4 regions of the Clostridium sp. BJN0013 genome follow, and region 2 is predicted to be linked to each of the others. Evidence: riboswitches for the same ligand, from Rfam matches in the RefSeq annotation. Region 2 holds a riboswitch; each other region holds the start of a gene.
The links. A riboswitch is a leader RNA that binds a small molecule or an ion and turns the genes downstream of it on or off. The one in region 2 is predicted to bind S-adenosylmethionine.
Positions count from the first base shown of each region.

Region 1: another riboswitch for S-adenosylmethionine. It lies ahead of AB3K27_RS09270 (methyl-accepting chemotaxis protein); the one in region 2 lies ahead of metK (methionine adenosyltransferase).
Region 3: another riboswitch for S-adenosylmethionine. It lies ahead of AB3K27_RS17960 (methionine ABC transporter ATP-binding protein); the one in region 2 lies ahead of metK (methionine adenosyltransferase).
Region 4: another riboswitch for S-adenosylmethionine. It lies ahead of AB3K27_RS18910 (NifB/NifX family molybdenum-iron cluster-binding protein); the one in region 2 lies ahead of metK (methionine adenosyltransferase).

Region 1 covers NZ_CP162495.1:1,766,819-1,770,036, forward strand. The annotation lists gene AB3K27_RS09265 (GTP-binding protein) at 1-926, shown strand, start outside; SAM riboswitch class I at 1,035-1,138, shown strand; gene AB3K27_RS09270 (methyl-accepting chemotaxis protein) at 1,218-2,855, shown strand; gene AB3K27_RS09275 (GMC family oxidoreductase N-terminal domain-containing protein) at 2,938-3,218, opposite strand, start outside.
Region 2 covers NZ_CP162495.1:1,994,232-1,997,449, forward strand. The annotation lists gene AB3K27_RS10275 (radical SAM protein) at 1-750, shown strand, start outside; SAM riboswitch class I at 896-1,008, shown strand; gene metK (methionine adenosyltransferase) at 1,138-2,346, shown strand; gene AB3K27_RS10285 (PLP-dependent aspartate aminotransferase family protein) at 2,440-3,218, shown strand, end outside.
Region 3 covers NZ_CP162495.1:3,462,557-3,465,774, reverse strand. The annotation lists gene AB3K27_RS17965 (glycosyltransferase) at 1-843, shown strand, start outside; SAM riboswitch class I at 945-1,045, shown strand; gene AB3K27_RS17960 (methionine ABC transporter ATP-binding protein) at 1,276-2,232, shown strand; gene AB3K27_RS17955 (methionine ABC transporter permease) at 2,234-2,890, shown strand; gene AB3K27_RS17950 (cell wall hydrolase) at 2,980-3,218, opposite strand, start outside.
Region 4 covers NZ_CP162495.1:3,659,737-3,662,954, forward strand. The annotation lists gene AB3K27_RS18900 (nitrogenase component 1) at 1-47, opposite strand, end outside; gene cysK (cysteine synthase A) at 90-1,040, opposite strand; gene AB3K27_RS18910 (NifB/NifX family molybdenum-iron cluster-binding protein) at 1,071-1,496, opposite strand; SAM riboswitch class I at 1,966-2,074, opposite strand; gene AB3K27_RS18915 (hypothetical protein) at 2,335-2,793, opposite strand; gene AB3K27_RS18920 (prolyl-tRNA synthetase associated domain-containing protein) at 3,060-3,218, shown strand, end outside.

The DNA of each region.
Region 1 (3,218 bases), 230 kb from region 2:
ACAAAGGTTCTCCAATTACCGTAGGAAATGTGTTCAATGCCAATGTATTCTGGCTTGGAAATAATAAATTGGTAAAGGATAAGACCTATAAACTTAAAATTGAAACTCAGGAGGTAAAATTCAATATAATATCTGTAAACAAAATAATTGATGCATCTACATTAAATAGCAGTGAAAATCTAAATTTTCTAAAGAAAAATGATGTAGCAGAAGTTACTATAAAAACGGAAGAACCTATATGTTTTGATGAATTCAGTCAGTTTCAATCTACAGGAAGATTTGTTATAGTAGATGGCTACGATATAAGCGGTGGAGGAATTATTTCAAATATAGAAGATTCGTTGAAAAGGGAAATAAAAGATGTAAAAAGTAAAAATATATCCATAAGAAAAAGACTTGTATCAAGAAAAGATAGAGAGTTGAAACTGGGCCAGAAAGGAAGAGTTATTTGGCTTACAGGGCTGCCTGGATGTGGAAAAAATGAAATAGCAGTTAAACTTGAGAAAAAACTTGTGGATTTAGGGAAAAAAGTATACTATCTTGATTCTTCCCATCTAAGGTTTGGACTCAGCTCCGATCTTACATTTAATTCAGAAGATGCCCATGAACAGACTAGAAGAATTGCAGAAGTGGCTAATTTATTTGCAGATAGCGGCACCATAACCATAGTTACATCTGTAAGCAGATTTAAAGGGGATAGAGAATATGCAAAAAATATAATTGGAGCGGAGAATTATGTAGAAATATTCATAGATGCGCCTAAAGAAGTATATAAAAAGAGAAATCCAACTGTTTTTAGTGAAGATAGTGATAATATATTTAAGTATGAAAGGGCTGATTATCCAGTTATAATGCTCTATATAGATAATCCAGAATTTAATTCGGATGTAAAAGTTAAAGATATTATAAAAACACTTGGCTATTGATAAAATATAGTATTAAAAATCAATTTTGAATCCTGTAAAGTTGTTGACAAATTATAGTCATAATGTATATAATTTATTGTAATAAAAAATGAATACATATTATATACGCTCTTATCACGAGAGGTGGAGGGACTGGCCCTATGAAACCCGGCAACAGCTAGACATTCTAGAAATGTGCTAAATCCTGAAGGAAATTTCCTTAGAGATGAGAGGATGCTATATTTTTGGCCTCTTCTTAATTATTAAGAAGAGGTTTTTGTATTTCAATTTTGTTTTTAGGAGGTTTTAAATATGAAAGGTAAAAGGATAGGCCTTATATTTGGAGTAAGTTCGGTATTTTTAACACTATTAGTTTTTATTGTTTCTAGTATTATTGGAGGAAAGGGTATTATATTAAATAATATTGTATGGGTCTTATTAATTGTAATTTTAGTTACGGCTGTTCTTATAATATTAAATTTCACTCTTAAATCCTTGGAAGATATTAGCGGGTCTATAGAAGAGATATCCCGGGGAGATTTAACAAAAAAAATAAAAATATATGATAAAAGTATTTTTAGTGATCTGTGTTCAAGTATAAATATATTGATTCTAAGTATACGGGGATTTATAAATGAAACCAATATAATGACTGATAAAGTTGTAAATTACTGCGAAGATTTAAGCTCAAATGCATTATTGGTAGAGAGATCAGGTGAAGAAACCAGTTCTGCTATAAATAATATATCCCAGGATATGATAGAACAGATGAATGATGCAATTAAAACGGAAACACTTATTAAAGAATTTGTGGAAGGACATAAATCCATATCACAAAATGGAGAATTGGTTGCAAATAATGCTCATTCTATGATGGAAGTAGTAAAACACAGTAGTGAAACTTATGAAGAATTAATTGAAAAGATGAACCAGTCTTCAGATTTAAATATAGACTTAGTATCAAAAGTAAAAAATTTATATGAAAAAGCTTTTAAAATTCAAAATATAGCAGATGCAGTAAATGATATAAGTAAAAATACTAATTTGCTTTCCTTAAATGCTTCTATAGAAGCTGCAAAGGCAAAAGAAAGTGGTTCAGGTTTTGCAGTAGTGGCAAATGAAATAAGAAAACTGGCTGCTATATCCTCCAATCAGGCCAAAGAAATTCAGTATATAATAGATGAGATTAAATCAGAAATAACGGACATATCTGCTAACATGGATAATGAAGCTAAAATATTTAGTGAAACCATAACATTTTCCAATGCTACAAAAGAAAATTTAGATAATATATATATAGAAAGTAAAAAATCTATAGATTCCATAGAAGATATAAATAAAGTTATAAATATACAAAATAAAAAAGTAATTGATACAAGAGATCTTATGAGAAAGGTATGTGAAATATCAGAAAATACTTCTGAAGCTACCCAGCAAGTAGCGTCAGCTTCCCAAGAACAGTTATCTGCTATGAAAAATGCCTTTGATTCTATATCGAATTTGTCAGATATGAATAAAAACTTAAAAGAGGGCATATCCTCTTTTGCTAAAGATTATAATGTAGATGAGGAAGTGTATAAGAATATAGAAACAGGATTAGAGGTACTTAGGCAGATAGCACAAATTGAAGGTTTAAGTACCATGGATTATAATATTTGTACTGAAATATTAACAAAAAATATAAATAAATACCCTTATTTTGAATTATTTGGATTGGTACAGAGGGATGGGCTTAGAAAAGCTATAACATTGGATTATAGTGAGGAAGAGATATATACTAGTTTTTCCCACAGACCCTATTTTAAAGAATCAATAAAAGGAAAGGAATATCAATCTGAGCCCTATATATCTGTAGATACCAATAATTATTGTATAGCTCTTTCAGTTCCAGTTAGAAATAAAGAAAGTGAAATTACAGGAGTATTAATGGGAGATTTGATATTAGGATAATCAAGTAATTCTAAGATTCAGGTGGAAAAAACTTCCCCTGAATATAGAATCACTTATTTAGGAATATAGCAAAAATTTGCAGTTAATTAAAATATTTATGGACTATTTTTTCTGCGGTACGTGTTGCCAGAGCCTGTGTTGTAAGAGTAGGATTAGCTCCTCCTAAGCTGTTATATAGTACACTGTTGTCTGCAATAAATAGTCTTTTTACCTGTTTTGCTTCGCAATTTGTATCAGTAACATATCCCATACGCATAGTGCTCTGCATATGAACCAATAGGCCAGAGGTACAGTCTGTACGTATGATTTTACTAGCTCCTGCTTTTTTTAGTATATCCGCTGCAATTGCTGCAAGTTTATCTC
Region 2 (3,218 bases):
TATATGAATTTTGAAGATGATAATTTTACTGCAGATAAAGCTAGGGCTAAAGAAATATTAAAAAAGATGATTTCAAATAATTTGGTATTTAAAGAGACGTTCTTTTTTGGAAGAACAGATATGGCAAATGATGAAGAATTGCTTCAATTGCTTCATGATGCTCATTTAAATAGAGTACTTATAGGAATAGAATCTTTGAACCAGAAATCTTTAGATGATATAAATAAAAAACAAAAAATTTCTGATATTGAGAAATGTGGTGAGGTTCTTGTAAAATATAAAATAAAAATTATAGCAAGTTTAGTACTTGGATTAGATGGCGACAGCAAGGACGATATGGAAAAAGGTGAGAAATTTTGCGAAAAAATAAATGCTTATCAATTTCAACCTGCTATTTTAACTCCTTTTCCCAAAACTCCTATTTATGAACAGTACAAAAATGAACATCGTATACTGAATAATGATTGGCAATATTTTGATATGATGGTAGTAAATTTTAAGCCTAAAAATATGTCGCCTTATGATTTACAAAGTGAGTTTTTTAAATTAACAAAAATGTTTTATACTTTTAAATCCTCTTTCATAATGTTTAAAATTTTTGGATTTGCAGCAGGAATTAGAAGATTAGGATTATGGTTTGCAGTTAAGTTTTCAAATATATTTTTTAAAATAAAATCTTGTATAAAAGATGGAAATATATATAATAAATTAAAAGAAATTTCTAATGGCATGAATAGTTTTAGTGGGTAATAATTAAAAAAAGTGTAAATACAAGGCTATATGCGAACTGGGAAGACAATGCCATTACATCATCTTTTATAAATTTTATATTGACAAAATATTTTAAAGGCCTTATAGTGTATATAAATCAAAAATGAGTTAATTAAATATAGATTTCTTATCAAGAGAGACGGAGGGACTGGCCCTATGATGTCCGGCAACCAGAAAATTTATATTTCATGGTGCTAATTCCAGCAGGTATTTAGTTTGGAACCTGATAGATAAGAGACTAGAGGATATAAACTTCCTGAAGTTTCTTTACAGGAAGTTTTTTATTTTAATTTAATACAAGATAATGAAAAATATATGGAATTGGCTCGCTATTTAATTATAAAGCATGAATTGGAGGTAGTAAAAATGAGTAGATTATTTACATCAGAATCTGTTACGGAGGGACATCCAGATAAAATTTGTGATCAAATATCGGATTCCATATTAGATGCCATTATTGAAAAAGATGAGAATGGAAGAGTTGCTTGTGAAACGGTTGTGAATACAGGAATTGTAATTTTAGTGGGTGAGATATCAACTAAGGCTCATATAGATATACCTAAGATAGTGAGAAAGACTATAAGTGATATTGGATATAATAATTCAAGATTTGGATTTGATGCATCTAACTGTGCTGTAATAACATCCATAGATGAGCAATCCTCAGATATTGCACTTGGAGTGGATGATTCTTTGGAATCTAGAAATGGTGAAAAAGATAGTATTGAGGCAATTGGAGCAGGAGATCAGGGAATAGTATTTGGATTTGCAACTAATGAAACACCGGAATATCTACCCCTTCCAATAGTATTGGCTCACAAGCTTGCAAAGCAGCTTGCGGAGGTAAGGAAAAATAATATAATTCCGTATTTGGGTCCGGATGGCAAAACCCAAGTTACAGTAGAATATGAAAGGGATAAGCCTATTAGAATAGATACTGTACTCATATCTTCTCAACATGAGGATAATATAAGTCATGATAAAATTGAAGAAGATATAATAGATAAGGTCATTAAAGTAGCAATACCAAAATGGTTAATAGATTCCCATACAAAGTATCTGGTTAATCCTACTGGACGATTTGTAAAAGGGGGGCCAGAAGCGGATTCAGGTCTTACGGGAAGAAAAATAATAGTTGATAGTTATGGAGGATATGGGAGACACGGAGGCGGAGCATTTTCAGGGAAAGATCCAACTAAGGTAGACAGGTCAGGAGCTTATGCTGCAAGGTGGGTGGCAAAAAATTTGGTGGCAGCGGGCATAGCAGATAAAATTGAAGTAGAAATAGCCTATGCCATAAGTGTTGCTAAACCTGTATCTATAAGTGTAGATACTTTTGGCACAGGTAAAGTAATAGATGATGATCAAATAGTAGAAATTATAAATGAAGTATTTGATTTAAGGCCGGCAGCTATTATAAGGGATCTTAATTTAAGAAGACCTATATATAAAAATACTGCTGTATATGGACATTTCGGCAGAACTGACATAGATGCCCCTTGGGAAAGGCTTGATAAAGTTAATGAAATAAAAAGTGTATATAAAAATTATAAAAAATTGGTCAGCAGTCTTTAATTATATTAGTATATCAAATAAATCATTATACCTTGCATAATACTGCTTGAACAGCAGTATTATGCAGCAAAATATTGGAGGGGAAAATATAAGATGATTGATAAGAACAATGTTGATTTTATAACAAAATGCATTCATGTAGGAAATGGAATTGACAAGGAAACAGGAGCTATCAGACGTCCTATAACTATGGCAAATTGTTATAGACTGCCGGAGGATGCATCTTCTATAAATTGGAGTGATGTAGATCAGCTACTTTATACAAGGAATACTTCTGCTAACCAGATATACCTTCAGGAAAAGTTAGCTTCCCTTGAGGAGGGAGAAGATTGTGTGGTACTTGCAAGTGGTGTTTCTGCATTGGCTGGTGTATTTTTTGCCTTTTTAAATAAGGAGTCACATGTAATTTGTTCCAATGTCTCCTATATAGCAGTTTATAGATTATTAAATGAATATTTACCAGATAAGTATGGAATAGAAGCAAGTCTTGTAGACACTTCTAATTTAGAAGAGATAAAAAGAGCAATACGACCAAATACAAAGCTTATCCATATTGAAACTCCAGGAAACCCTACTACTAAAATAAGTGATATTGAAGAAATATCTAAAATTGCAAAATCCATTGGAGCTTTATTAAGTGTTGATAGCACCTTTGCATCTCCATTTTTACAAAAACCTCTGCAGCTTGGGGCTGATCTTGTCATACACAGCTTGACAAAGTATATAAATGGACATGGAGATGCCATGGGAGGAGCAGTAATTGGTAAAAAAGAACTTATAGATAAAATAAAACGTGAAGCTATGGTTAATCTGGGAGGAACTATAAGTCCTTTTAATGCATGGTTAATTATGCGTGGAGTTGTAACACTTCC
Region 3 (3,218 bases), 1.5 Mb from region 2:
CTATGCAATGTATACTTTGATCTTAGAGATTATGATAAGGCTTTATATTATTGTGATAAAACATTAAAAGTAAATCCTAAATATATTAAAGCATTTTCTAAATTTCCCCAAATAATGGGCATTAAAAAATTTTCTATAGGTGAAATGAAATCCAAGCTTGACAGCTATCTTGACGTAAATACAGATGAAGAGGTGTATTTGTTTTTATCGGATGTATTTTACAGCCAAAATAGATTTGGTATATCCTATGATTATGCTGAAAAAGCGGAGAAAGTGTGTAAAGATAATTATTATACATCTAAAATATACTATTATAAAGGAGTTTGTTTATTTTATCAGAAAAAGTTTAATGAGGCTTATGAATCATTTCAGAAGATTACAGAATATGATTTTATCGATAAAGCTTTTTATTATAGTATGCTTTGCATTACATTTGGAAATAATATTTCAACTAAAAATCTATTAGTTGATAATTCCAAAGGTATTCATAACGATAGAAAGTATTTAGTATATATGAAATTTGAGGATTTACTTGAAGAAAAGAAGTGTACACCTCTGGCTGAAGATAAAGAATCTTCCACAGAATTTTCAGAAGCTATATTTAATTTGTTGGCTATATTATTAAAAATAAATTATTTTGATGAATTTGAGAAAGGACTTCAGCTGTTAAATTTAATTGAAGATGACAATGTACTTTTGTATCTTGCAAAATTGTATTATAAAAATGGATATATGAATCTGGCTTATGATGAATTTTTAAGAACTATAAAAATATATGATAAAATTGATGTGGAAGGACTCGAAATGATGAAACAATCATTGCAATTTAAGTTGAAGCTGTGAAATTCCTCCGTCATCTTTTAGCTGGGATATGTACAATGTAACCATTGACATTATGGGATTAAATTGATATAATTAAATCCGTAAATTGAATATGAATCTTGAACTTATCAAGAGAGGTGGAGGGAACAGGCCCATTGAAGCCCGGCAACCAATACGTTGTATAATGGTGCCAAGTCCTGCAGCGAAGGCTGAAAGATGAGAGAAATGTTATGGATGTTAAATCTGAGGTTTTCCTCAGATTTTTTAGTGCTGTATAATTTTATCCCAACGCTGGAATTAGCTAATACTCCCATCCTTTTCAAAGTGGGAGATAAGTACTGCTATGCGTCTGGATAAGTTATTCTAAGGTTCAGATGGAGAAAAGCATTTTTCTATAGCAAACTCCAATTGAACCTCTGAATTACTTGATTTATGGAGGGAAGGTGAATATTATTGATAAATATTAATAATGTTGGTAAGAGTTTTGATAATAAAGTTGTAATTAAAAATATAAACCTTAATATAAAAAAAGGTGAAATATTTGGAATAGTAGGACAGAGCGGAGCGGGGAAATCTACACTGCTCAGATGTTTAAATGGCCTTGAAACCTATGATACTGGAAGTATAAAGATAATGGACAAAGAGGTAAAAGATTTAAAAGGAAAAGAAATAAGAGTTTTTAGGAAAAATTTAGGTATGATATTTCAAAATTTCAATTTACTAAATAGGAAAAGTGTATATGATAATATATCACTTCCTCTGGAGGTATGGGGATATGATAAAAAGAAAATAAAAGCTAGAGTAGGGGAATTATTAAAATTAGTAGCACTTGAGGATAAGGCCGAGAGCATGCCAAGGCAATTAAGTGGAGGGCAAAAACAAAGAGTGGCTATTGCAAGAGCACTTGCTTTAAATCCCAGTATATTACTCTGCGATGAAGCTACTTCAGCCTTAGATCCTAATACTACCAAATCTATACTTGAACTCTTAAAGAAAATAAATAAGGAATTTGAACTAACCATAGTAGTAGTAACACATCAAATGGAAGTGATAAAAGAAATATGTAACAAGGTGGCAATTATTGACAGCGGGGAGATAAAGGTAGAAGGAGATGTGGAAGAAGTATTCCTAAGGCCAGGCGAATATTTGAAAAAATTGTTGGGAAGTGAAAATTTATTGCCGGAAAAAGGAATGAACATAAGAATATTTTTCCCAAAGGAAATAAGTCAGGATAATTTAATAACTTCTATGGCTATAGATTTAAATATAAAATTTTCCATAGTATGGGGAAAACTTGAGAGATTTCGAGATAATGTACTGGGAAGCCTAGTGATAAATATAAACCAAGAAGATAAGGAACAAATATGTAATTATCTTTCTTCAAAAAATGTAACATGGGAGGTGGAATAGTATGAGTTTTAGTGAAATATTTAAGCAGGTACTATTTCCTGCTGTAGGAGAAACATTTTATATGGTAATAGTTTCTACAGTATTTGCCGTAATTATAGGGTTTATACCTGCAGTTTTATTAATAATAACGCAGCCAGGGGGGCTTAGACCTAATAAAGCAGTTTATAAAGTTTTAGATGTAGTGGTAAATTTGCTTAGATCCTTTCCATTTATAATACTTATGATAGCCATCTTTCCTTTTACAAAGTTTATAGTGGGAAAAGCTATAGGTACTACAGCAGCGATAGTTCCACTTACTATAGCTGCAGCACCTTTTGCAGCAAGGGTAATTGAATCCTCTTTTAAAGAAGTGGATCCTGGAGTAATAGAGGCATCTAAATCTTTTGGGGCAAGTAATACTCAGATAATATTTAAAGTTATGCTAAAAGAAGCTCTTCCATCTATAGTACTTGGAATAACACTTACAGTTATAAGTGTAGTAGGATATTCTGCTATGGCAGGTACAGTAGGGGGAGGTGGACTTGGAAATGTAGCGGTAAATTACGGATACTACAGATTCCAGACTGACATAATGGTATATACAGTAATAATACTTGTAATAATTGTCCAACTGCTTCAAACTATTGGAGATATAATATATAAAAAACTTAATAGATAAAAATATATAAGGCGTGAGTAAATTAAACTATAGTTTTACTCATGCCTTAATTTTTAAAAATTAATTGAACTTATGTAATCAAATTCATACTAATATACAAATACCATTTTACCAACTCTTAAAGCAATGGGTTTTGACCAGAGCCAGGTATTTGTTGTACTATCATCAAAGTAATATAATGCACCATTTGTTGGATCGGAACCATAGAGTGCTTCATAAGCAGCATTTTTTGAATCTTCGGAAGCGGACTTGTTTATCCAGCCATTATATACAGGAGTAAATTGATAATAACCTCCCGATACTTCATATATTACATCTTTTATAGTAG
Region 4 (3,218 bases), 1.7 Mb from region 2:
CCTCCTAGTGCACATGAGTATCGTGGTCTGTCAACAAACTTGCTCATCTTTCCTCCAATCTGCCATCCGGCTGACTAATATTTTATAATTTAAAATTGTATTTTATCTATTCTATCAAAGAGATCTGTAGACAGATATCTCTCTCCTGTATCAGGCAATAGAACTACCACATTTTTTCCTTTAAATTCTAGACGTTTTGCAATTTGTGTGGCAGCAAAAGCTGCTGCACCTGACGAAAAACCTACTAATAACCCTTCTGTCCTAGCCAAATCTTGTGCAGTTTCAATTGCTTCTTCATTTCTAACCTTGTATATTTCATCAATATTTTCAAATTTAACTAATTCTGGCACAAAATTTGCCCCTATCCCTTGCAGTTTGTGGGGACCAGGTACTCCTCCAGATAAAACTGGCGAATCATATGGCTCTACTGCAATTATCTTTATATTAGGATTTTTTTCTTTTAATCCTTCACTAACCCCTGTAATTGTCCCTCCTGTCCCAATTCCAGCAACAAAAGCTGCAATCTCTCCCTCTAAATCATTCCAAATTTCAACTGCTGTTGTTTCTTTGTGTATTTTAGGATTCACTTCATTAAAAAATTGCTGAGGTTGAAATGAATTTTCAATTTGAAAAGAAAGTTCTTCTGCCCTTCTTATTGCGCCCTTCATTCCATCTTTTGCGGGTGTTAGTATTAGTTCAACATTTAATGCTTTCAATAGCTTTTTACGTTCATCACTCATACTTTCAGGCATGGTTATGATAATATGATATCCTTTTGCAGCAGCTACAAACGCTAGGCCAATTCCTGTATTACCACTTGTAGGTTCAATAATTACAGTATCTTTATTTATTAATCCCTTTTCTTCAGCATCTTCTATCATAGCTAGAGCAATACGATCTTTAACTGAACTTAGAGGATTAAAATATTCTAGTTTTGCAATTAAATTACCCCTTATTTTTTTTTCTCTGTTATAATCAGTCAACTGTAACAATGGTGTATTTCCCACCAATTCAGTTAACTTTGTAGAAACTCTGTCCATGTAATCACTCCCTATTTAATACCTTCTTTCTTAAAAAGAATTCATTTTCTGCCTTTTTACACCTTTTAATGATTTATGTTCATCACTTCTCTTGTAATATCTTATTATTGTTTTTAAGGTCTCATCAAGTTTCATATTAATACCAAATACAGAAATGTTATTTTTCCCTAATTGCTTTTCTGAACCAGGTCCGCATCTACTACATAATAAACATCTGCAATCAGAAATAGTTTCTATTTTTCTTTGAATCTTGGGATTAATGTTACCACAAGAATGTTTAGATAAATATGAACTACAATTTCCATTACTCTTTTGATTCTTCTCAACTAATCTTTCTCCTAAATTCTCATAGGTTTCATCATCATTTACTTTTATTATAAAAAAAGAATTTGAAGCTCCGAAATGTTTATCAATGTTGACTCCATCTGTTGAAGCAACTGCAATATTATATCCCATTAATACCATCTCCTTATCTAAAATACTTATCATATCTAAATTTTTAAAGTATCTCGTCTGAAACTTAACATATCTTCTTTCCTGCTCTAATGTATTTAACACTCTTAAATTAAATATGTTAAAGATTAACTATATAATACATATAGAAACTCTAAAAATAGAAAAGGCTATATTTTTCAGTAAGAAAAACATAGCCTCCAGTTTCCTAGTCAACCATTTTTTAATATTTTATCCGATCGCTACCATTGCTAACACGCCCATCTTCTATCAAAGTAGGGGATAAGCACTGCTACGCGCCTGGATAAGTTCTTCTAAGGTTCAGATGGAGAGAGTCATCCTTATAAGCAAACTCCATCTGAACCTTAGAATCACTTGATTATATTTAGAGTTCTCAAAATAAAAAAGGCCTTATTCTTCAATAAGAAAAATAGCCTCTATTAACAAAAATAATTCAATAAAATTTCTACTTTTCTTATCTCTCAGAGTATTAAATATACTCTGTAGGAATTAACACCGATACATAAAATGTCGGTTGTCGGGTTTCACAGGACCTATCCCTCCACCACTCTTGATAAGAGTAACTGTATTAACTTAAATTAATTTTTTAAATATTTATAACAATCATTATGTAATTAATATTATATTAATTATGCTTTACTATGTCAATACTAAATTTGTAAAAACTCACAGTATTTGTTCAAATAAAAGCCCCGATTTAAATCAGGGCCTTTTATCTAAAAGTTTATCACAAGTATAAAACATACTTTATATTCTCATTAAGTTTAAATTGCTTTCTATATATTATATACGACGTCTTCATAAATAGTTACAGATTTTATTATTTTAAAAAAAACAAGTTTTTATAATTCTTTATAAGCCCTTCTGGTTTTTTTTCTCCAAAAAACTTATACCTTAAATAATCATCAACATATATGTTAAATGGAACTAATAAAAACCATATTATAGCATAGAAAATACATATCTGTCCCAAAATATTTCCCCAAATATTAGAATAATCCCATATTTCAAGCTGAAGCCATATATTTAAAATAATCCCTGCTGCAAATTCCAACACTAAAATTATAAGGGTGCCTATCAAACACTGTTTCCACATCTTACGATTAGAAAAAGCATTGCTTTCATTTAATTTTCCAATAAAGAAAGCCGCTATACCTCCCACTATCAGCATAGATATATGTGTCCATCCACGCCATAAGCCTTCTAAAATCATATAAATGCTACCCATTATAAATATTAAGATTAAATCCTTTTTTAAATTTTTATACTTATATGTCATAATATATCCTCCAAATTATTTTGACCTAAAATTTATTCTTTAAATCATATTTATAATTTATCAATATTATCAAGTATGTGATAAATACTCCTTTATTATGAATAATTTATACACCAAAACAATTTTTTATGTTGTGAATGCATTTATCCGAACACGGAAATCAGCTAATACTTCCATCTTTTTGAAAAAGATTTATCTTGATTTCCATAAACAATTGTTTTAAAATTTAATAAATCATGATAATTACCATAGAGGTGTTACAATCAATGTTTTCAGACAATGTACAAAAATTATTTTATATATTGGATAATTTAAAAATTGAATATAAACTATATAATCATGTAGAAATGAATACTGTTGATGACATCAACAAATTAGATATACGATTCCATGGACAGTATTGTAAAAATCTTTTTTTAAAAAAC